Regions from separate parts of the Paenibacillus nuruki genome, predicted to be linked through region 3. Evidence: predicted binding sites of a transcription regulator. Region 3 holds the regulator's gene; each other region holds the start of a gene.
The links. The regulator LexA, encoded in region 3, represses DNA repair genes until DNA is damaged. The targets are predictions, from matches to a motif close to CGAACATATGTTCG.

Region 1 (6,294 bases), 270 kb from region 3:
AAGCATCTACAGAAGAAGATGTTCCCCACGATGTACTTAATAACCCTCCGATCAACATCATACAGCTGATTTTGCCCCATTTGTTAAGTAATTTGCTGTTCATGATTTGTCCTCCTTCAAAATGTTAACGTTTTCATTTCACTTTGTAACTATTCGCTTTGTACGATATTTTATCCTTTATCTGGATCAAAATATCATTTATAGAAATGTAGAAATAGTCTGTATAAGAATATCGATCCACTAATTGATCATGAATATAGACGCCTACAAAAACACCCAATACCCTTCTCTAACTTAGAGAAAAGATATTGGGTGCTCTACACGTTATTTGATTCGTTTATTTCACAATCATAACAGGAGATTTGGCGCGCTGTGTTACATAATGACTAACACTACCCATTACAAATTCACTCACAGTACCTAGCCCACGACTACCCATAATAATCAGATCTGCTTCAATGCTGTCTGCATACTTAACGATACTTTTACCCGCACTGCCTTGAATCACTGTGGCTTGAGCATTAGGGATGGTGGAGATCAATTGACGTAGATTAAGGCGTACATCCTCTTCTTCATGGTCAAAATAAGATTCTAGTTCATGTGTAGGAATCACTAACGGTTGTTGCAAAATCTCTGTAGACGTTGAATCTACATACAATACTTCAATCTGAGCTTTTAGTTCTGTTCCAAGACCAATCGCTTTCTCTAACGCTTTTTGAGAATGTTCTGATCCATCGTAAGGAACTAGAATGTGTGATAATGACATCGTTAACGCCTCCTTTTGGAATAGTACAGATAATACATACACAACAACCTTGTTCAGTCTACTGGAGATTAGTGACTATTTGCCGGATGATTGATAGGGCTTGGTGCTGGCTTGATCAGCGCTGTACGAATCCATGTGATTCCAAAAGTGACAATCGCTATCCATAGTAAATGAATCACAAATGAGGATACAGAAGCCCCACTATAAATTAACCTTAAATAGCCTTGTATAGCATTTGGAGCTGGTAAAAAGTGTCCTACATTTCGATATAAAGGAGATAACATAGCAGCAGGGATGATATTTCCTGCGGTCATCAACTGAAGCGGAATTAACGCTACGTTGAATAATGGAGCCACATTGCCGAATAAAGCGAACGCCATTTGTGTAACAGCAATACAGGAAATGTAGACCAATAGATGAAAGCTCCACATTTGCCAGAATGAAGCGGCTGTATCTGCGAATAACGTGGCTACTGTCGTAATCAGTAATGAAGCTACGATAGAGATTGCCAGCAGTAATATCTGTCTCCCCCAAAAGATCTGCCACTTACTATGATCACGCTTTAACATCATAGATGCAATATTTAATTGGATATTCATGGTCATAACACCAACATATGTGACAAAACCTAAGATCATAGGCAACATTGAAATGGCAAAATTAGAAATATCATGTGTTTTGACCACATTTGTAGTCACGATTTCTTGATGAACATCAGCAAAAGCATGTTCGCCTATCGTCGAGGAAATTTGTGCAGCAGAACTTTGTACGATGGACTTCGCAATATCCGAGTTCCCTTGATTGATATAATAATTCATCTGAGTACTGCCATTGCTCGCTACATCTTCGGTGAAATGAGCAGGAATAGAAATAACCATGGTCAATTCACCATTATCCATATGTTGTTGTGCTTCGTTTAACGACGGATAAGATTGAGTCTTGTATGGAACCCCTGTAGCGATCGCTTGAGCAATATTATCACCTGCTGTTCCGTCTTCATTGACAATACCTACCACCAGTTGATCCACTCGCTCTGTAGCTCCGTGATAACCCGTCATCCAGAATAATAAAAAGACTAAAGGTACAAAAATAGAAAATACGATCCCTACCTTAGTCTGGGTAATGCCCAAAAAATCTTTAAACGTTTTGAATACAGTCATTCTTTTCTCCTCCAAATACAACTTTTCTTTTTAAAATTACATGCATAGGATATAAATGGTTATGCATGTATTAAGCCAAAAAATATCCAGCTGACAGTATCAGCGGGATAAATGGTCAAACAATTGATTGATTGTGGCAATAAACTGTTTTACTTGTTCCGGTGGAAATAGGCTATTGATCTCATCATCAACCTCTTTCATAATCGGCTGTGTGGTTGCGATCAATGCTTGTCCTTGCGCAGTCAAATGCAATAATACAGCTCGGCGATCAGCAGGATCTACTGTACGTGTGATTAACTTTTTATTTTCCAATCGATCAATCGTTTTACCAATACTGGTCTGATCTTTAGAAAATAATTCAGCTAATGCTTTCTGAGAAATGCCTACGTGAACCACAAGGTTGTTCAGAACTCCAAATTGTTCTGGAGTGATATTATAATCCTGTAAAAGATGAGAAGCTTTTTTCTTATAAGCCAAATATGTTCTGGATAACAGCAAACCTAGCGGGTCTTGCTCTTGATTAAATGACATAAGTTATCCTCCAAAAAAAATACTAGCATAGCAGATAATCGGCTATGCTAGTATATTCTGAATATCATTATTTTGTCAAAACAATTTATTTAGTCTCTCGGGTAATTTACACCCATAATATCCATAAATTTGACTTTATGAAGTTCTTCTTCATATTGTACATGTACTCGACCTGTACGTGGATCCATATTTACAATCTGACCGCGTACAGGTTCTTCTGTACCCCAGACAGTCAGCAAAATTTCCGATTTTTCTTGATAGGCTTCAGTAAGTTGATTACCGATCTCTTCTAGTACAAATTCATCCCGTGTTGGACGCTTTGCTACTTTTGCTTTAGCCAAAATTAACCCCCCTTTACACTTCTCTATTCTATTTTACATTTAACTGCATATTGATTCAATAGTTTAAGCTAAAAAATAAGCACAAATGTTCGCTTTTTTCGTTAAATTGACATTTTTTCATACTATTTTCTGCAAAATAAAGAGATGCGACATCTAAATATCGCATCTCTTGTCCTACTTAGTTGATGAAGTTGTAGAAAAGGCTTCACTTTTACGAATCCAGACCGCCATATCGCCTTCACCACGATTTGCCCACAGGAAGTAAGGAATCGCTGTAAATGGTTGTTGTTGAGGTGTCGGAGCACTATCTTGATATAGATTATCGCCCCATCCCTCTTCTTGCTCTCGCACAGCTGTACCTTCAATGACGATCGTTCCTCCTAGCAACTGTCGATCGAATCGGGCAGTCAATAGCTTTTCAGGATGAATAGATAATGCTGAGATCAATTCTCCATTATCTGCTTGCTCCAGGCAGTATACTAATGGGCCATATTGTAAAGCGACCTTGCCCGCTGTAGCCCGCAGTCTTGGATGACTATGAATCACTTGTACGTGCATCTCCATATTCCATTCTATAACATCACTTGCTGACCATTCTCGCTGAATATAGATATATCCATCATGTAATAAGGACTCATAAGTTATTGCTTCACCGTTGATCGTAAGCGTAGCTTGTTTACACCAATTGGGTAAACGCAAAGCCAATGTAAACGATTGAGGTTGTTGTAATTGAAAAGAAAAACGAGTCGCTCCATTCCACGGGTATCTACTTTCTTGCTGAATAACAAGTTGCTCTTCTCCAAGTGTTAATTGTGCTTCTCCACCGATATACAGATGCGTATATATCGTATCTTGATCAGTACTATAGATGTATTGCCCTAATGAACTGACCAGACGTGCAATATTAGGAGGGCAACAGGAACAGCCAAACCATTTCTGACGTACAGGCTTTACATGATGCTTGCCTGGATTATGATGACAAGCAGACGGCCAGACTTCTAATGGATTCACATAGAAATAATGCTTACCATCCTGCGCCATTCCGCCAATTACTGTATTGTATAGAGCTCGTTCTAACACATCGGCATATTCGCTTTTGGCTTCAATCTGTAGCATTCGATGAGCAAAAAAGACTATTCCTACTGCTGCACAAGTCTCTGAATACCCTGTATCATTAGGAAGATCATAATCAATAGTAAAAGCCTCACCATGATGCGTAGAACCAATTCCGCCTGTGATATACATCTGCTTGTGCACCATGTTGTTCCACAATGTCTGGCAAGCTTCATATAGACTTTTATCGTCGGTTAAACCAGCCAGATCAGCCATCGCTGTATACATATAGACTGCACGAACAGCATGCCCTACTGCTTCTTTTTGTTCACGTACTGGCACATGAGCCTGACTGTATTTCAGATTAATTTCATTTGTTTTACCTACAAAAAAGTTGATGCGATCCCGTTGTTCCCATTCTTGCTCTAGAAAGTTAGGTTGTTGTCCACGTTCATCAATAAAAAATTGGCTCAGTTGCAAGTAACGTTGTTCTTCGGTTAAACGGTATAATTTCACAAGTGCTAGCTCAATCTCTTGATGACCATCATAGCCACGTAATTGACCTTCTTTGGTGCCAAATACGGTATCAATATAATCCGCTAGACGGCAGACCACATCAAGCAGTTTGCGTTTACCTGTTGCTTGGTAATAAGCTACTCCAGCTTCAATCATATGCCCTGCTGTATACAGTTCATGACAATCCGCTAGATTAGTCCAACGTTTATCCGGTTCTTTGATTGTAAAATATGTATTTAGATATCCATCTTCGCCTTGCGCTTCAGCAACAAGATCAATCACTTGATCGGTCATCTGTTCTAATGCAGAATCAGGATGTGTCATTAACGAATACCCTACGGCTTCGATCCATTTCGCTACATCCGTATCTTGAAAAACAAATCCATTAAATTCCCCTTCTTTGCGACCAGCAGCAATCTCAAAATTCTGAATAGCATAACTGGGTTCAGCATCAGCAATACGATCATGTAGAGCATCATATTGATAAGGAATCACAACTTCACGTACCAGTTCATTATATTTCGTCCAAAATTCATCTTGAATACGGACTTCTTTCGGTGTAACTGTGGTCAACACGTTATCATTTTTGAGCATAGGTATTCTCTCCTTTATAGTGGTAGTAAAGTAGACTTTCTTTCTAATATGATTACGCTTTCAAAATTATTGTTTAGGTTGTTATTAATTAATATCACATTCATTAACGATACACAATGATTTCCAACTATAAATTCAACAATCTATTCACAAATTGTTTAATCGTATTCATTTCGATTAATTTATGGTATAACAAAAGTATGAAAACATTACAATCTTCTACTCCACCTAATTATCGTAGTTATCTTGCTTTAAGTATTCCGTTAATTATTTCTACCGTGACTACTCCCCTTCTTGGTGCAGTAGATACTGCTGTTGTTGGTCATTTATCAAGTAGCATTTACATAGGTGGCGTTGCAATTGGTACTCTTATCTTCAATACATTGTACTGGTTATTTGGATTTCTAAGAGTAAGTACGTCTGGATTTGCAGCACAAGCCAAAGGCGCCGGAGAATTAGAACGTGGCTTCTCCGAATTGGTTCGTCCGACCATCATTGCTCTGCTTATCGGTTTCCTATTTATTGTGTTACAGTACCCCATTTTGCAAGGTGTACTGGCATGGATTAGACCTGATGCAAATATTCGTGAGCAAGCTTCTATTTATTTTCATATTCGTATCTGGGGTGCTCCAGTAACCCTGCTGAATTATGTTATTCTGGGTTGGCTCATCGGAATGGCGCATGTGAGGCAGACTTTATTTGTCCAGATAGGGATTAATGTACTCAATATGATTTTGGCGATCGTATTTGTACATGTATTTCACTGGCAAGTTGCAGGTGTCGCTTCAGCTACATTGATTGCAGAGATTATCGGGCTAGTATTCGGGATCTTTCTGATCTGTCGTTCTCCTTATTTCAAATGGGGATCGATATCGCAAGCAGGTCTATTTAATCGTGAAGCTTTACGCCGTATGATCAGTGTGAATAGCGATCTATTTATTCGTACGATCTGTCTGTTAGCAATGTTCAATATCTTTACAGCGAACAGTACTTCATTCGGCCCTGAGATGTTGGCTGCGAATGCTATTTTGTTACAAGTCCATTATATTATGGCTTACTTCTTTGATGGATTTGCCAATGCGAGTAGTATTTATGCGGGTCAAGCTGGTGGATCGCGTAACCCATTGTTACTACGGCAGACGATTCGGTGGTCATGGTACAGTTCATTTCTGCCAGCGCTATTGATCGTAATCGTCTACTGGGTGTTTCATCAACCATTATTGGGATTATTTACAGATTCAGCATCTACAATTGCACTGGCTAATGAATATAGCCCCTGGTTGTTACTGTTTCCTCTAGTGACAGGTGCAGGTCTTGTATTCTATGGATTATT
Region 2 (6,294 bases), 590 kb from region 3:
GCTGATACAGAGCGATACACATTTCTTTGGCATGTTTTGCTTTTTTGATTCGTTTTTCAAATCGGTACAATGGTTCCACTACTAACTGACGTGCTTGTTGCATGCGTTGTCCTTCAGCTAATTCACGTTCGCTAATTTCTTTAACTTCATCCCCCGCTTCGAGTGAAAGGCTAGGAATACCTTTCCACGGATGTCCATCTGTCCAACGTGATCCATGAATCCCAGAAGCCAACACCACATTTTCCAAACGATCAATATCTTCTGTAGTGACACGTCCATCATCTGGAAGTAATAGCCCTGTCTTGATACAGCGGAATACATCTTCATACCGCCAAAAATATTGCACAATATCCAGTGCTGAACGTATAAACTCTGCTAAAGGATGTTGTAAAATGCTACGTTTCTGATCGAGAAAATAGGGAATTTCATAGTCTTGTAGTAGTGGTGCAATAATATGTTCATAATCTACTAATTGACGTACAAAAACGCCCATCTCTTGCCAGCGTGCACCTTCTTCACGAGCCAAACGAATCATTTCGCGAAGCGCACTCTCCACTTCTGAACGACGATCAGGAGCAGCATACGTATGAATATCTTGACGTTCATTTACCTGCTTCACATACGGAGCTTGTTGCCAGCGGTGAGATGAACGATACGCATTTTCCAAATGAGCAAGCTGTGGACTGGATTGAAAACGAACAGGAACATCTATAGGATTCTCCGAAAGATTTTCAACATCTATAGTAAACGATTCATCAATCGCTGTAGCGTACTGCTTTAACTTGATATACGTTGTAGCAGTCTGATGGAAAAGCTCTAGCTCATGAGGAGGCTCACCATCATAAGGACGATCCAATGTTAACGCAATCGTGACAGAATTGGCTTTTTGCAATAAAGCTGTAATCACAGCATATTCTTGTGGAGTAAAGCTATGAAATCCATCTATCCAGATATCGATATTATGCAGCACCTGTGATTCTGGAATCGCCAAAGCCAGATCTGTTAACGTATTTTCCCCATCTACATATAACCCTTGCAGATTCTGTTCAAAATCTTCATAAATACGTTGTAGATCATGCAATTTATCAATTAACAACGGTGAGCGCGCCGAAGTGGATAAACGTTCACTATATTCCGTTAACTGTTCTAATGTAATTGTATGACGCTTAAATTCATTATATAATTCGCTTAATTTGCCGATAAAACCAAACTGATCGCTAGATGTACCAAACATCCGTAGTTGCGATTGATGTCGCTGAATTAATCGATAAAGAAGCATTTTTTTACCTTCTTCACCGATCGGTGTTTTGGCACTGCCACCTACATCTTGAAGCACCCAATTAGCTAAGCGTCGAAAACCGTACGTTTGCACACGTACATTTCCTTTCGATTGATTGGAACGAACAAGTGCATATTGAGCTTGAAAAGAACCCTGTTCAGGAACTAATAACAAGATAGGTGGCCCATCAGGTTGTTGTGTAATTTGATCAATAATTCGATTAGTAATTGTGGTCGTTTTGCCACTTCCAGAGCGACCTAATAAAAAATGCAATGGCATGTGAGTTCACCCTTATTTATTGTAGTATAGTCTTCACGATGCATAAAAATTGTTCCACAAGACAAGAACAAATGTTCCCTTTATTATAAAGGAATAGATGTAGATATGTAAATCCCCTCCGGTTCAACCGTACAGTGTGTACATGTTTCACAGAAGGGGATATTGTAGATCATTGCAAATGCAGTTATATATTCATCATTTGATACCGAAAAACATGAATTACAGAGCCTCAATATATCTACAATCTATAGTTTATTACACTCCAAAGCTTATATATTAACAACCGATATATAATATACAATTTCAGATAACATATAACTTTAGATTCAAAAACAAGAAATAGATTATTCAGCTCATGATATGACTTTTATAATAACGAACTTAACCTTATGATTTAAAATGTTTTGCTACGCACTTCAAAAATAGCGAATTTCAAATAATGCCCTTCTTCTACACCCAAAATTTGCGGATGATCTTTACCTGCTGCACGCCATTCAATGAGACGTAATACTTTACCCGCATCTTTAGCTGCATCTTGAATCGTCTCCAAAAATAGATCAGGACGCATATGATACGAACAACTAGCAGTGACTAGATAACCACCTTCATTTACAAGCTTCATTCCGTGTAAATTGATATCTTTATATCCACGAACAGCACCAGCTACAGCACTTTTCGTTTTGGCAAAAGCAGGCGGGTCCAAAATAACAACATCCCATGAACGTCCACCAGAAGCAGTCATCGGTTTGGACGTATCTTGTTTGCTATCTGTGCTACTACGTAATTGACGCTCATCTAATCCTTTAGCATTACGGCGCAAATAATCAAAAGCATCATCCACTACAAATTCAACACGATCTTCAAATCCATTTAAACGTACATTTTCTTTGGCACTTTCGATTGCGTGTGCTGAGATATCAAGGCAAGTTACTTTTTTGGCTCCATAATGACAAGCATGTAGCGTAAAGCTTCCTGTATGTGAAAAGCACTCTAACACATTAGCTCCATCCCAATAAGGGAAATCGACAATTTTACCATTGCGATTCATAGGCTTATGCGTCATATGCCCATCTACTTCAACTTCAGTCAGCTCAATTCCACTACGATCTCCCCAACCTAACATCAGTGGAGCAATTGAAGCACGATTTTCACGCTGATCGAAGAAATAACCTGTTTTTTGACCTTCTACAATATCCACTTCAATCAATAGACCATTTTCTGTAACCGTTACATGGCGAGGACATTCTCCATATAACACACCGGTGACTTCTTCTAGCCCTTCTAATTTGCGTACAGATACATCGCTACGCTCATAGATACCTAATGGCTGCATAACTTGTACCAATGCATCAATAATCGATTGACGGCAAGCATCCATACCTAACGTCAATAACTGGACAACCAATACTTCTCCAAAGCGATCTACGATTAAGCCAGGTAAAAAGTCTGCTTCACCGTAGACTAGACGATATGCATTTTCTGTAGGCAAAAAACGATGACGATGCTTAAGACAACGAGTGAATCGCTCTACAAAAAAAGCAGTATCCATTTCTTCTAAAGGCTGATACGACACTACCCGCACTGTGATCTGAGAAGCTGGATTATAATATCCAGTTGCCAAAAAGCGCTTCTGATGCGTCAATACACTCACTAATTGCCCGGGAATAGGATCTCCTTCAACCGAAGCAATCTCATTTTGAAAAACCCACGGGTGAGCTTGTTCTAATCTTTTTTTACGCTTGGGTTGCAATATAACACTTGCCAATAGTATTCCACTCCTTCTTCTATACCTGTTTATTGTTTAAGCTCTTTATACGTTGTTAGCGCTCATTTCGCCTGTTTCATACATGATACAGGCTAGTGCTGTCATGGCAGCGGTCTCTGTACGTAAGATACGTCTTCCTAGACCTGTAGCTACTGCACCACTTGCTTCGGCTGCTGCTACTTCTTGCTCGCTGAATCCACCCTCAGGTCCGACAACAATCATGACACGAGTCACTTGATTAGAAGCATGATGATGATCTGCTGTTAACGATTGTGCAAAAGGTTGAACCACATCACGAAGTTGATGCCCGTTCTCTTTTTCATAACAAAAACAGATCAAATCGTAATCTGCAAATTGCTTCAATAATTGTTTCCACGATACAGGTGATTCGACCAGCGGAATACGACTACGATGACTTTGTTCTGCTGCTTCTTTAGCTATTTTGCTCCAACGCTGAATCCGTTTTACTTCTTTACGTTCATCATATTGAACAACTGTACGTTCAGACAAAAAGGGTAGAAAAGAAGATGCACCGATCTCTGTACATTTCTGAATCACACTTTCCATTTTGTCTGCCTTGGGCAAACTCTGAGCAATCGTCACAAATAGATTAGGCTCTCCATGCTGTTCTAATGTTTCTACGATCGACGCAGTAACTACGCCTTCGGCAAGTTCTGTAATTTCAACCAATACATCTAGAGATTGACCGTTACAAGCAATCACTTGATCGCCTACACGGGATCGCATCACTCGACTAATATGACGCGCATCTTCACCAGTAATACGCACTTCTTGTTCGTCAAACTGGTCTGCGGGTACAAAATATCGCTGCATACTTCATCTACTTTCTATGTGCATTTGATAACGTGCTAACTCAAGTTAATATCATACAACTTTTAAAGGGACAGGGCTAGGTGTAATGTATCGTTCACCTGCTTCTGTCCCTTTATGATGATGCTTATTACTCATTGGATTGCATAACTATATCATTAGCTTTAGCCACCGAAAATAGTTCTGGCAAACGTATAAAAGCTACCTGACATTTGTCCTGCCAAATCATATAACGGAGAAATAGTAACTGCACGTAGAGGCTGTATAAATACAAGGAGCAAAAATAATAACATCGCCCATTGTTCTAGCCGTTGCAATTTAGCACTTTGACGTGGTGGTAACCAATCGCTTAGTATCCGATAGCCATCTAAAGGTGGTAAAGGAATCAAGTTGAATATAAACAAGAAACAGTTCATTAACACCATATATTGTACAAATGTAAAAATAGCTTCGTCTATACGAGTATTAGCAAAAGAACCGATCACGCCAAAATAATTCAAAGCATAATAGACAATAATTGTAACAAGTGCTAATACTAAATTACTGATTGGCCCTGCCGCAGAGACAATAATCCCCATCAGACGTGGATTTTTGAAATTTTCACGAGTGACAGGTACAGGCTTCGCCCAACCAAAACCAGCAATCAATAACAAAATAATACCTAACAGATCAATATGCACCGCAGGATTAAGACTAACCCGTCCTAACAAGCGAGCAGTTGGATCGCCGAACTTATTGGCAAAATAAGCATGCGAAAATTCATGTACTGTAAATCCGATTACTAATGCCAATACGTAAAAAGGTAGTACATCTAACCGTACAAATAATAAGTTGTTCAAAAAATCCATTACTTACCTCTTTCTCGCAACAAAGGCAATCCAATCTTCATCCCGATGTGCGCCTTCAATAATAAATCCGGCAGCTTCTAAAGCTTCACGAACAACATCTTCTTTATTTTTATAAATACCTGATGCGATATATACACCATCTGGTGTTAGTGCTTCATACACATCTTCAATAAATAACAAAATAATTTCAGCTAAAATATTAGCCACTACCACTTGCACAGGTAAAGTTACATTCAGCTTGGTTGTTGCATCTGCTTTGAGCACAGATAACAGATCACTTTCAAATACAGTGATTTCTTGCTCTAATCCATTCAAATGTGTATTTTCTTTGGCACTAGATACAGCTACCGGATCAAGATCAAGGGCAAGCACGCTTTTTGCTCCTAATTTGATCGCTCCAATTGCCAGAATACCTGATCCTGTACCGACATCAATAACTTCTTCTCCGCCTTTGATAACAGTCTCAAGTGTACGTAAGCAAAGTGATGTTGTAGGATGGGTTCCTGTACCAAAAGCCATACCGGGATCTAATTCAATAATCTTTTCGATATCACTTTCAGGAGTATAATCTTCCCATGTTGGCTTAATCGTTAGACGCTCAGACACACGAATAGGCTTGAAATACTGTTTCCATGCATTTGCCCAATCTTCTTCGTCTACTGTTTTGAAAGACATCTCTGCTGTACCGACTTCAATATCAAATTCATGAAGTTGTGCAATACGTACACGCACTTCTTCCATCAATGTATTCATATCCGTTTCTTCTGCAAAATAACCTTGCACCACTGCTAATCCTTCTGGAATATCGTTAAGCGGAAGTTCATACCATTGTCCATATGAAGTATCGCGTGGCTTATTCAGTGTGCCTGATTCTTCAATCGCTACACCACCAGCTCCAGCTTCATGCAGAAAGTTGGAAATCATTTCTACTGCTTGCTCTGTTGTATGTATAGTTAATTCATGCCATAACATTATTCATTTCCCCCTAATAGTGAAACATACGTACGATTTATTGTACTACATCTGGACTGAACAATTCAAAATTCTCTTTCATACCTTGTAAATGCCTGAATGAAAAGCCCGGCTCATAAAGAACCGGGCTTTCTATTTAGACATGTTAGCACTTAATCACCGCGGAAAGCACGTTTTACACGATCAAAGAAAGATTGCTCATTTTCATGAGTATGCTCACCATTAAGCGCTCCAAATTGACGAAGTAAATCTTTTTGCTCTTCGCTTAGATTGCTTGGTGTAACCACAACTACCTTAATATGTTGATCCCCTTGACCTAC
Region 3 (6,294 bases):
GTATGCTGAAGAAATCAAAGACCTTTCAGCACGTCGTGGTTACCGTACTTGGGACGTGATTACATTATCTGAGTCTACACCTGATCTTGAAGCGAAGTTAGCTAAATTCGAAGAGATTCATACACATACAGAAGATGAAATTCGTGCGATCGTATCGGGGAACGGTATTTTTATTATTAAAAGCCCTGAGCATGGATATTTCGATGTTGAGTTAGAACCAGGCGATGTTATTTCTGTACCTGAGAATACACCTCACTTCTTTACACTTGTTGACAATCGTAAAATTGTAGCTGTTCGTTTGTTTGTCGAAACAGACGGTTGGATTGCTGTTCCGTTTGAAGATAGCTCTTTCCAAAAAGCATAAGTATACACATACAAAATCCCTTACCGCTTTGATCGGGTAAGGGATTTTTGTTATGTGTTTGATACTATTAGTACGTAACCGATCAGTCTATTACACCAACTGAGCTGTAATCTGATGGATCTCAGTTAAGCTTTTAATTTCATAATCAGGCTTGATCTCACTATCATTGACTTTACCATTACGATTCACCCAGACAGACTTAATACCTGCTGCAAGTGCGCCTTTGATATCTGTAGTAAGCTTATCCCCGATCATCAGTGCATGCTCAGGTTGTACTTCCAACAAACCAAGCGCATGCTCAAAGATCTCAGCATTCGGTTTCCCTTTGCCAAATGCACCCGATACAACCACCTGATCAAAATAAGGAGCTAATTTGGGCACACCGTCTAACTTTTCTTGTTGCAAAGCAGGGCAACCGTTGGTCAGTAACAATAGCTTCACTTTACCTTGTAATTCATCCAAAATCTGAAATGTTTCTTCATAGATATGAGGACGGTTACGTCGTTCTTGAACGAATCGATCAGACAGTTGTAGTGCCAAAGCTTCATCTTCGATCCCCATTGCACTTAGACCGTTACGCCATGATTCTTTGCGATAAGTCGGTGCAATTGCTTGCAATTGACGGAATTCTGGTTGTTCACCTGCGGAAAATTGAGCCCACAAGCCTTCAAACGGATTAATTCCTATCCATTGTGTAAATGGAAAAGTCTCATAGGATTCATAAAGTGCTCTTGCTTCTCTACGTACAGCTTCTTCCAAAGCGATAGGATCTACCCCTGTCGCTTCCTGAGCCACACGACAAGTCTCTGCAAAAGCTTCTTCTATACTGCGTTCATCCCATAATAACGTATCATCTAGATCAAACAACACGGCTTCAATACTCACTGCCTGTACCTCCTCAACGATAATGATTACTTTGACTATACTAGGACTAGATTGCTTGCTCAGATATAGATGCTATATGCCAATCATTCTCCAAAAAGCTTACGCTTTTTCTTGAATCGTAATTTTGTGTTGTGCTGCAAATGTACGCAAATGCTCGCTCATTGCATCTGTATCATAACGGTTTAGAGTACGAGAGAATACCCAGCTTCCACCTTTGGAGCTATGTTCAATAACAACATATCCTTTTTGAAGACGGATACTTTTCACTTGAGATGAAGAAATCAGGCGATCACGATTAAATTTGGTTGTAATCAGTGAATCTCTACCAATTTTCAAGTACGGTTTGCGGAAATAAAGCATAACACCCAGTAAGATATACAATGCGACAGTAATGATAAAGATCGCACTAAATCCATCAGCTGTTGGATACATAATACCCATAACAGCATAAATAATTCCCAATATCACTAGAGCAGCTGGAAAAACAATATTTCTTCCTTTATATGCCGTATATTCGGAAATACTGGTTTTGCCACCGATAGAAGTCTGACCTTGTTTTCTACGTGTAGCATTGACTTGCTTTGAGTTACGTCGAACTTGCCTTTCCCAGGAACGGGACATACTTTGTTTCCCCCTAATAGATAATGTAAGCCTTACAATAAAAGCAGAAGACTTCCTTCTATCTTATCATGCCAGAACAAGCCCCAAATTTCTATAGCAAAATAGGATGCTCTGTTCCAGATCGGCTAGAGCACCCTTAATATCGTTCATTTTTCTTTTGTAGATTGAAGCTATTATATGTTCTTATTTCTGACTATTTTTGGTGTTATCCGATGGTTCAGTATCTTCTACAAATTCAATTGTATCTAATTGTTGACGGAAATTACTGCGAATATTATTCAAATAAACAGCACGTAATTCATCACGTTCTATCGTTTCTTCTGCTGTAAGACCTGAACTTTTCTTTTTACGAGCTAATTCATTGATGCGTGTAATCAGTGTATCAATATCCATAATTAACCTCCATGTGATCGGTGTGCTTTTTGCCCCACTAACTTTGACATGTAAAAAAAAGCTTGTCAAGATCTATAGATCTCAACAAACTTTGACGATATTGATCGTTCGATCACAATATTCATAACCCGATGACGTTATCCCATACACAAACTATCTGCGATACATGTATCCATAAGCCAGGTATATATATCAGTTCAGTATAGTGTATTAATCGTAAGGAATAACCAACACATCTCCTGCTTGGATTTCGCTTGAATCCAATTGATTTTTACTACGAATCTGAGCAATATAATCTCGTGTATCTGTCTGTACAGATTTGTATTCTTTCGCAATACTCCATAGACTGTCGCCTGCATGCACCACTACTTTTTGTGTAGGGCCTTCTACTTTGTCTGCAACTACGAAATTATGAATGACTCCACCGTATAACAATACGCCTGCAAAAACAAAACATACCATCAAACGTCCGCCTGATTTCCATTTTACTTTTTGCGCTGTGCTTTGGATAAGATGAAGTGTTTTTTGACGTAACGTCTTTTTGCCTTTTGGTTGAATTGGCTTGCGGATCTTCTGTACGGTAGGTACGTAAGTCCACTCATCCACAACTACATCTTTGTCCGCTCGTGTAGCATGAATAGCTTCTTGTTGCGCTTGTTTTTCCGAATAACCTGTTGATGTATGATGTATATCTGATCCTGATGTATCAATCTGTTGTTCATCCTCTTCAGACTGATTGTGGATGCTACGATATGTAGTATATTTTAACATTGTCATCACGCTCCAAACATTTGTTCTTGTTTTCTCAAATTCACTATAACACGAACATATGTTTTACTCAATAGTTTTTTACGAACTTTCGTTCGTGTTTTTTATCGCAACTTTTGGACTATAGATAATGCTATTTAGATGATGAATAGACTACGAAAATAAGCAAATAACAAATAAATATACAAATTTTAGAACTTATGTTTGTACGAACGGTAGTTCTATGTTATAATTTTGCCAAACGTTACTAGCATTGGGGTTGATAAGGTATGTCAAAAGTTTCAAGTCGCCAACAGGCCATTTTGGAATTTATCCGAAATGAAGTCAAACTTAAAGGTTACCCGCCATCTGTACGTGAAATTGGTGAAGCTGTAGGTCTTGCTTCTAGTTCTACTGTACATGGTCATCTGGATCGTTTGGAGAAAAAAGGACTGATTCGACGCGACCCGACCAAACCTCGTGCCATCGAGTTGTTGGGTCAAGAAGAGTCTGAAAGTAATATTCTTTTCGCTCAAACGGTATCTCGTGTTCCTATTATTGGAAAAGTAACCGCCGGTGTTCCGATTACAGCTACAGAACATATTGAAGATTACTTCCCTCTACCACAAAATTTTACAGGTGAAGGACAAGTATTTATGCTTTCTGTAGTTGGAGACAGTATGATTGAAGCAGGGATTTATAATGGTGATTACGTGATCGTACGTCAACAACAAACCGCTGATAATGGCGATATTGTTGTCGCTATGACAGAAGACGATGAAGCAACGGTCAAAACTTTTTACAAAGAAAAAGACCATATTCGTTTACAGCCTGAAAATCCTATGTATCAGCCACTACGTCTGACGCATGTTACGATTTTGGGTAAAGTTGTAGGTTTGTTCCGTAATCTGCACTAAATCATATGTATCATAAGAAAAGACCACTATCTTAATCGATAGTGGTCTTTTTTGTAGTTTATTACTATTATATATTTATTGTATATATTTCCATAGAGCCGTTTTAATAACATCTTCAGCTTCGATCTCACTAAAAGGAACATCTACTTCTTTTCCATTCTGCTCCATTTTATACATCCACACAGGATGATCGATTGGATTTAAATATAATGATTCTACAGCAAGTTGAGGTTTTCCTGGATTGTGTGAGCAACTATATTCTATATAAGCTTCTCCATGATAGTGCTCAGTCAGATTTTTTTTCACGGCATTGATCGTAATAACAACGAGAGCGATTGTAATGACTAATTGAGTTCCATCTTTTTTTTGAACACTACAATCTTCTTTGAAATTTTCTTGGATCTCTTCTAAAATCGTAGAAAACTTCATCCATAAATCTTCGCAGTGTTCTAAAAAATGTTCGTGGATTTCTAAAGAATAGGTATGAGCTTTTTCCTTCTCTACTTTCTCTTCTCGCGCACGTATTGCCGCAGACTCAATCCAACCCATAACCTCACCTCTCTCATAAGTTAAATTACCCTTTCATCATAACCTAATCTGAGAGAATGAATACCTTTTATTTCCTCTTACTATTATATTTTTTCAACTAATATCTTGTTCTACCTTATCCAAAAAGCTTAGTATCCATTAATTTAGCTAATAATGCTTTGAAATCTTTACTTTCTGCTTTTTCTGCTAATTGAGATTCTAATATATTGAATTTTTCTGCTACAAAATAAGCATTCAAAAATACGCTCAGATGATCTTTGGCAATCGCTTCTGCATTCTCTTTATCTGATGAATAACTTGAAATCACAGTATATGCAAATTTTTGGGGATCAATTTTCATTTTGGATTTCATTGTGTATTCTCCTTTCTGAATGTTTATTAGGCTTTATTAAGCCATACACGCATTTCGCCTATTTGTCGGTTCGCCCAGCAGTAATAAGGAATTAGACGTAACGCTGTAGACTTATACGTTTGAGGAGCTTTAGAAGCATACAATACATCTTCCCACTCTGGTTCTATATTTCTTTTTCGAGCTTCTACTTTAATCGTGCCTACTCCACCTAATAATTGTTCATCAAATTCATACTCATATGTCTGATCTTGCGTTAACTGAACCAAATGCAAATGCTCTCCATTATCAACCTCTTCTGCACAATACATAAATGGCCCTCGACCTATAGCGACTTTGCCTATATCCGCCCGTACTAATGGATGAGCGGTATATTCTTTGATCTCCATCGGTAACTTCAATTCTAGCTTGTCATTACTATGCCAGATTCGATCAATGTGTATATATCCGTTGATGGGGTCTGTATCTATAGGATTACCATTTAACAATAAAGAATAATGTTCAGCCCAGTATGGCAATCTAATGGCTAATGTAAACGAAGTGGATTGCTTCATCTGTGTGACTATAGAAATATCACCTTCCCATGGCAAATTAGTAATTTGCTCCAATTGCACAGGATGATCATTGATCTCTAACTCTGTTGTATGGGTCATAAATAAATGAGTGTATATCGTATTTGTGTCTGCTTGAACAGTATAAATATATTTGTGAAGTGATGTTAATAAGCGAGCTAGATTCGGCGGACAACAAGCACAACCGAACCATTCTGGTCTTGTAAATTTCACATGACTTTTCCCCGGATCATGACGGCTACTTTCTGGATGCACTTCTAGCGGATTGACATAAAAGAAATGCTTACCATCCAGCGCCATACCACCAATAGCAGTATTGTATAAGGCACGTTCTAGCACATCTGCATATTCAGATCTCGCTTCATTTTTGAGCATATTAAAGGCAAAAAAGATTAATCCGATCGAAGCACAAGTCTCACAATACATCGTATCATTAGGTAAATCATAATCGAGTGTAAATGCTTCTCCATCTACTGTTGATCCTATTCCTCCTGTAATATACATGCGCTTGTTGATTATATTTTTCCAAAGACGGCGACAAGCTTCTAACATCGCGGTATCCCCTGCTAATAAGGCAACATCTGCCATAGCAGTACACATATAGACTAATCTTACGGCATGACCTTCTGCGGTTTGCTGTTCTAAAATCGGTTGATGTGCTTGATAGTACTCCAGAGGACGATGATTCATACCTTCAATTACAGCTTTGTGACCATTATCTGCTGCTTGTTGTCTGGCAAAAAATGTTGTATCTGTTCCACGCTCATACAGAAAATAGCGGCTAAGCTCCAGATAACGTTGCTCTCCAGTCAATGAATACAGTTTGGTTAATGCTAGCTCTATTTCTTCATGACCATCATAGCCTTGAATCTGATGTTTTTCTTTGCCAAAATGAAC
Region 4 (6,294 bases), 910 kb from region 3:
TATCGCAGGTAGCGTATGTGCGATGAAACGGTGGACATTTGTATCTTCGACTTTGCTTAGACAAACGGTACGTAGTCAATTATCTGAAGAGGAGAACAATCCAAACAACATCTTTATTATCGATGGAATTGTGAGTACGATTCGTTCCAATGAACGTCATCACCAATTGCTTCAAGATATCATGGCGATGCCAAGTACCAAAGTGATCGAACATCCCGATATTTTTGTGCGGGAATCTGATTATGAGTACAGTGATTTCAACATTATTATTGAATTGCGCAACAATCCGGGAGAAGAGATCGTCTATGATACATTCACGGAAAGTTATGCGGATGATATATAAAAAAAGTCAAAAACATTATAACCAGGAGGTAATAGTATGTCAGATCTAGGTCGGCAGTTAAGGGATGCCCGCCTTGCGAAAGGTTTATCACTTGATGATGTGCAAGAAATGACCAAAATACGTAAACGCTATTTGGAAGCTATTGAAGCAGGAGATTTTAAAGTACTTCCAGGCAGTTTTTATGTACGTGCATTTATTAAAACGTATGCGGAAGCGGTAGGTCTTAGTGCGGACGAGTTGTTACAAGAGCATCAAGACGATGTTCCAGAGACCGAAACAGAAGCAGTGATGGAACCGGTAGTGCAACAAAGGCGAGCGGCAAGAAGAACATCTTCAGGATCAGGACGAAGCGGTAAATGGTTATCAACAACATTGATGTGGATATTCCCATTATTGATCGTCGTATTGGTCTACATTTTTGTAGTGCGTACAGATAACGGTGCTCCTGAAGTGGCAACAAATAACAAAGGTCAACAACAAGAGACACCACAACCAACGACCACGACACCACCGGCAACAACTAAACCGGAAACAACAACTCCAGAAAGTACAACGACAACACCACCGACTGGAGCAGGTACAGATCAAGAACAATCTACACCTGAAGCAACGGGTACGGATGAAGAAGCTACAGATCCTACAACGACTACAGATACAGCTTCTCAACCTGTGATTACACAAGCAGGTAAAGAAGGAAGAAACACTATTTTTAATGTGAATTACACAGGTACGACACCGCTTAAAGTTAGTATCAAAGCAACGGGTCAAAGTTGGCTTGAAGTATACAAATCAGCAGATTCTAGCGGAGAACGTTTATTTTTCAATAATACGGAAAGTGGACAAGACCTTTCTTACGATCTAGCGGATACAGGATTATATATCAAGTCTGGTAATTCTCCAGCTACCGATATTACAATCAATGGACAACCGATCACAGATGGTAAAGCAACTTCACGTATTGTTTTGAAATTAGTGAAAGAAGCTCCGGCTACAGAAACTACGGATTCTACGGGTACATCGACAGATTCTTCTACAGATGCGACAACAGATGAATCGACGACTACAGAGACAAGCGGAAATTAATGGTTAGTCACACAAAAAAGGACATACCTTCAAGCTGCCATTAGACAGCAGATTAAGGATGTCCTTTTTGTGCCATTAGACTTGTAACAACATATATTCTATAATTTTACCTAAAAGGGGGAAATCACATGGCAGAGAGTTCATTCGATATTGTCTCGAAAATGGATATGCAAGAGATGACAAATGCGATTACGCAAACAGAGAAAGAATTAGCAAGTCGTTTTGATTTTAAAGGAAGTAAAAGTACTCTAACGTTAGAAAAGGAAACATTAGTTGTGGTTTCTGATGATGATTATAAGTTAGGTGCTTTGATTGATATTTTGCAATCCAAAATGCTCAAAAGAGGATTGCCTATCAAAAATATAGACTATGGAACAATAGAGTCTGCGTCGATGGGAACGGTTCGTCAACGACTCAAATTAAAACAAGGTATTGATCAAGAAAACTCCAAAAAAATCAATACGTTAATCCGTGATGCAAAATTGAAAGTGAAAAGTCAGATTCAAGGCGATCAGATTCGGGTTACCGGAAAGAATAGAGATGATTTGCAAGCAGTAATCCAATTGCTTCGCAAAGCAGATCTTACTGTGGATCTTCAATTCACGAATATGAAATAAATCAGGTATCACCATGGTTGTGATCGAATTGATGGAGGCAGTAAAAAGATGAAACAAAAGATGCAGGCGGGAGCAATTACATATCATTGGTTCGCTGTTGAAAATAGATGCAGTAAGGAGGATACACAATGAATTTACCTAACCGCATAACGCTTACCCGTATTTTCTTAGTACCGGTGATGATGTTGTTCCTGCTCGTTAATTTTTCGTTTGGAGAAGGGCTTTTAAAAATTGGAGCATCTTTTGAGGTTAGTTACAACGATCTTATTGCGGCTTTGATCTTTATTATTGCAGCAAGTACAGATGGCATTGATGGACATATTGCACGCAGTCGTAATTTAGTCACCAATCTAGGGAAGTTACTCGATCCTTTGGCTGATAAATTATTGGTATCTGCGGCATTGATCTCATTGGTGGCTCTTGGTAAATGTGAAGCATGGATGGTTGTGATTATCATTAGTCGTGAATTTGCAGTAACAGGACTTCGTCAAATCGCATTATTGGATGGCAAAGTCGTTGCAGCTAGTAATTGGGGCAAAGCCAAAACGATTACACAAATTATAGCGATCTCTGCTTTAATGATCAACAATTTCCCGTTTGCTTTACTAGGTATTCCATTTGCGGAGATTATGATCTGGGCAGCTACACTAATCACAATCTATTCCGGTATTGATTATTTTGTCAAAAATAAATCGTTACTTCATTTTTCCAGTTAAAATAACCTGTTTCTGTTCATCAGAAAATAGGTGATATAACAAGTAATATAGTGTAAGCGGCGATAGGGTTTTCTCTATTGCCGCTTACTTTTGCCATAGTCACAGTACTTTGTATTCATTTCGAAGCATTTACATCACAGAGCAACCCTAATAATAAGGAGGCACTTGTAATGAAAGCAGAAATTATCGCAGTAGGTACAGAGCTATTACTAGGTCAGATCACTAATACGAATGCCAGATATTTATCTCAACAATTATCCTATATGGGAATAGATGTTTATTATCAGACTGTAGTAGGAGATAACTTAAATCGACTCAAACAAGCGATTGAACTTGCAAGCAGTCGCGCAGATGTTATTTTATTTTCGGGCGGAATTGGACCCACTCAAGATGATCTGACCAAAGATGCATTAGCTGAAGTTTTAGGAAGATCAATCTATATTGATCCAGCTTCTATGGAGAAAGTCGCTAGCTTTTTTGAAGGCAGAGACATTACAATGACTGAAAATAATCGTCGCCAAGCTCTTGTGATTGAAAACAGTCATGTGCTTGCTAATTCTACAGGATTGGCTGTAGGAATTGCGATTGAAGATAAAGAGAAATATTATATCGTTCTACCAGGACCTCCCAAAGAATTACAACCGATGTTTGAAAATGAAGCGAAACCTTGGCTTCTTGAGCATGTGCTCACAGATGAACATCCTATTTATTCAAAAATGCTTAAATTTGCAGGTATTGGTGAATCTGCTCTTGAAGATGCCTTGATTGATCTGATCAGTGCTCAGAGTGATCCTACGATTGCACCTTATGCCAAAGAAGCAGAAGTGACTATTCGTCTGACCACCAAAGCAGCTACAGAAAAAGAAGCGATGACCAAGCTGAAAAATATGGAAGCTCAGATTCGTGATCGTTTGCCTAATCATATGTATGCTGATCAAAATATAAGTATAGAAGAACAAATTTTATTAATGATGACAGGTATGAAGTTAACCCTAACTGCAGCAGAAAGTTGCACAGGGGGCCTACTGATGCAAAATCTAACTCTTATTCCGGGAAGCGGAAATGTATTTATGGGTGGAGTCGTCTGCTATTCCAATGAAATGAAAGAAAAAATGCTAAATGTCCCTCATGAGTTACTAGAAGGCGAGAATGCTCCAGGAGCAGTTAGCCCAGAAGTAGCAGAAGTTCTGGCAGATGAAGCTAGAAAAACATTAGATACAGACTTTGCTGTATCGATTACCGGTGTAGCGGGTCCAGGTTCTTCAGAACGCAAACCTGTAGGTTTGGTATATGTAGGGCTAGCAGAACGCAATCAACCTACACAGGTATTTGAATTGAATATCCGTGGTAATCGTGAATCGATCCGTGTTCGGGCTGCCAAAAGTATTCTGTACCGTTTGTGGCTTCGTTTAAGTGAACTTCAGAAGGAATCTGTAAAATAGTACATTTTAAATAAAACAACCTGCATCAGACGTACAAGAGCCCATGAAGCTTATTGCAATTCCTACGTCTATTATGCTAAAATAACCGTAGACGGAAGAACCGCAGCAAATTTATTTGTTGCGGTTTTTTTATGTTTATAGACCCAAAATCAAGAAATACATGCATCTATTTGAAATCATTATTTATTACCAATAAATGTAATTAAGTAATGATTTCATACCAAAAAGACGAATATATGTTCGAAAAAAGCTTGGCAAATGAGAAAAAAAGTAGTATAATTAGAGTATAAATAAGAAGAAGAGGGACGTGAGTTTATTGTCAGATCGTCGTGCAGCGTTAGATATGGCGCTTCGTCAAATAGAGAAGCAATTTGGTAAAGGTTCGGTTATGAAACTTGGAGAATCCACTCATATGCAAGTTGAAGTTATTCCTAGTGGATCTATTGCTTTAGATATTGCTTTGGGAACAGGCGGTATGCCAAGAGGACGTATTATCGAAATATACGGACCAGAATCTTCAGGTAAAACAACAGTAGCGCTTCATGCTATTGCTGAAGTTCAAAAAGCTGGAGGACAAGCAGCATTTATTGATGCAGAGCATGCTTTGGATCCTCAATATGCTAAAAACTTGGGTGTTAATATTGATGAGCTATTATTATCTCAACCAGATACAGGTGAGCAAGGTCTAGAGATCGCGGAAGCTCTTGTACGTAGTGGCGCTGTAGATATTATTGTTATCGATTCTGTAGCAGCATTGGTACCAAAAGCAGAGATCGAAGGCGAAATGGGTGACTCTCACGTTGGTTTGCAAGCACGTTTGATGTCTCAAGCATTGCGTAAATTGTCTGGTGCAATCAGCAAATCCAAAACAATCACGATCTTTATCAATCAGCTTCGTGAAAAAGTTGGCGTTATGTTTGGTAACCCTGAGACAACTCCTGGTGGTCGTGCACTTAAATTCTACTCTACTGTACGTCTAGACGTGCGTCGTATTGAAGCAATCAAAAACGGTAACGATGTTGTCGGTAACCGTACACGTATCAAAGTTGTTAAAAACAAAGTGGCTCCTCCATTCAAACAAGCTGAAGTGGATATCATGTACGGAGAAGGTATCTCCAAAGAAGGTAGCTTGATCGATATTGGTGTAGAACACGATATTGTTAACAAAAGTGGTGCTTGGTACTCTTACGAAGGTGAGCGTATGGGTCAAGGTCGCGAGAACTCTAAGCAGTTTTTGAAAGAAAACCCACACATTGCAGATATCATTGAACAAAAAATTCGTGTATCTAGCAATTTAACAACAGTGGTTGAAGAACCATCAGCTGAAGAAAAAGAAAAAGAAAGTCTTGAAGAGCAAGAATTATTCTCTAAAGCAACTGAATAATCACTTTAAGATGATATATGCTTAAATCCTGTAGCGCCCAGGACGTGAAATACGTTCAGGGCGCTTTTTTATTTATATTTCATAAAAGATTCATCTGATCACTATACACTGATTTAAAATATAGATAGACGAAAGGAAACAATTATGGCTGATTATCGTCGTTATGCTAAAAAACCGTCCAATACTAATACTACCTCTGAACCTGAGGCTGATGAAGAATGGGATATCTATGCAGATGAAGGAGAGCGTCTAGATGGGTTCCCTGATGAGGGTGAAGTAGAGATTACGGCTGTAACCCCTCTACGTAAGCCTAGGCATCATTATAAGTTAACCTTCGGTGAGTTGAACCTTATGGTGCATGAAGATGTTATGATCAAGTATCGGCTGTTAAAAGGCATGTCCTTTTCTAAAGAAGAACTAGAAAGTATTGTGATCGCTAATGAACGTCAAACGGCTTATGCAGAAGCACTGAATTATTTGAGTCGCAAAGCACGTACTCGAACAGAGATTGCCCGCAAGCTTAAAGAAAAAGAAATTCATCCTGAGATCATTGAGACGACTCTTGTACGATTACAACAAGAGAAATTAATTGATGATGAGTTATATGCTCAACAGTGGGCTAAACAAAGAGTGAATAGCCAGAAAAAAGGTAAAGTATGGATTAGACAAGAATTACGCCAAAAAGGTGTAAATAAAGAAAATATAGAGC

Region 1: RCP16_RS07210 (YolD-like family protein) is a predicted target of LexA. The motif match lies at 2,877-2,890, and genes of this name have one in related genera.
Region 2: addB (helicase-exonuclease AddAB subunit AddB) is a predicted target of LexA. The motif match lies at 1,623-1,636, and genes of this name have one in related genera.
Region 4: recA (recombinase RecA) is a predicted target of LexA. The motif match lies at 4,431-4,444, and genes of this name have one in related genera.

What each region holds. Positions count from the first base shown of each region.
Region 1 covers NZ_OY725677.1:1,611,392-1,617,685, reverse strand. Annotated here, with positions in the region: gene RCP16_RS07230 (rhamnogalacturonan acetylesterase) at 1-103, opposite strand, end outside; gene RCP16_RS07225 (universal stress protein) at 338-766, opposite strand; gene RCP16_RS07220 (YhgE/Pip domain-containing protein) at 835-1,926, opposite strand; gene RCP16_RS07215 (MarR family winged helix-turn-helix transcriptional regulator) at 2,026-2,457, opposite strand; gene RCP16_RS07210 (YolD-like family protein) at 2,547-2,798, opposite strand; gene RCP16_RS07205 (glycoside hydrolase family 127 protein) at 2,973-4,961, opposite strand; gene RCP16_RS07200 (MATE family efflux transporter) at 5,162-6,294, shown strand, end outside.
Region 2 covers NZ_OY725677.1:748,258-754,551, reverse strand. Annotated here, with positions in the region: gene addB (helicase-exonuclease AddAB subunit AddB) at 1-1,558, opposite strand, end outside; gene RCP16_RS03400 (class I SAM-dependent rRNA methyltransferase) at 1,953-3,323, opposite strand; gene RCP16_RS03395 (16S rRNA (uracil(1498)-N(3))-methyltransferase) at 3,369-4,157, opposite strand; gene RCP16_RS03390 (site-2 protease family protein) at 4,319-5,002, opposite strand; gene prmA (50S ribosomal protein L11 methyltransferase) at 5,006-5,974, opposite strand; gene dnaJ (molecular chaperone DnaJ) at 6,127-6,294, opposite strand, start outside.
Region 3 covers NZ_OY725677.1:1,339,506-1,345,799, reverse strand. Annotated here, with positions in the region: gene mtnD (acireductone dioxygenase) at 1-364, shown strand, start outside; gene RCP16_RS06050 (HAD family hydrolase) at 455-1,249, opposite strand; gene RCP16_RS06045 (hypothetical protein) at 1,349-1,870, opposite strand; gene RCP16_RS06040 (DUF896 domain-containing protein) at 2,054-2,263, opposite strand; gene yneA (cell division suppressor protein YneA) at 2,474-3,034, opposite strand; gene lexA (transcriptional repressor LexA) at 3,301-3,927, shown strand; gene RCP16_RS06025 (hypothetical protein) at 4,003-4,476, opposite strand; gene RCP16_RS06020 (hypothetical protein) at 4,592-4,828, opposite strand; gene RCP16_RS06015 (glycoside hydrolase family 127 protein) at 4,855-6,294, opposite strand, start outside.
Region 4 covers NZ_OY725677.1:2,246,715-2,253,008, reverse strand. Annotated here, with positions in the region: gene RCP16_RS09770 (DUF3388 domain-containing protein) at 1-343, shown strand, start outside; gene RCP16_RS09765 (helix-turn-helix domain-containing protein) at 380-1,426, shown strand; gene RCP16_RS09760 (YajQ family cyclic di-GMP-binding protein) at 1,555-2,043, shown strand; gene pgsA (CDP-diacylglycerol--glycerol-3-phosphate 3-phosphatidyltransferase) at 2,172-2,759, shown strand; gene RCP16_RS09750 (competence/damage-inducible protein A) at 2,930-4,201, shown strand; gene recA (recombinase RecA) at 4,518-5,585, shown strand; gene RCP16_RS09740 (regulatory protein RecX) at 5,730-6,294, shown strand, end outside.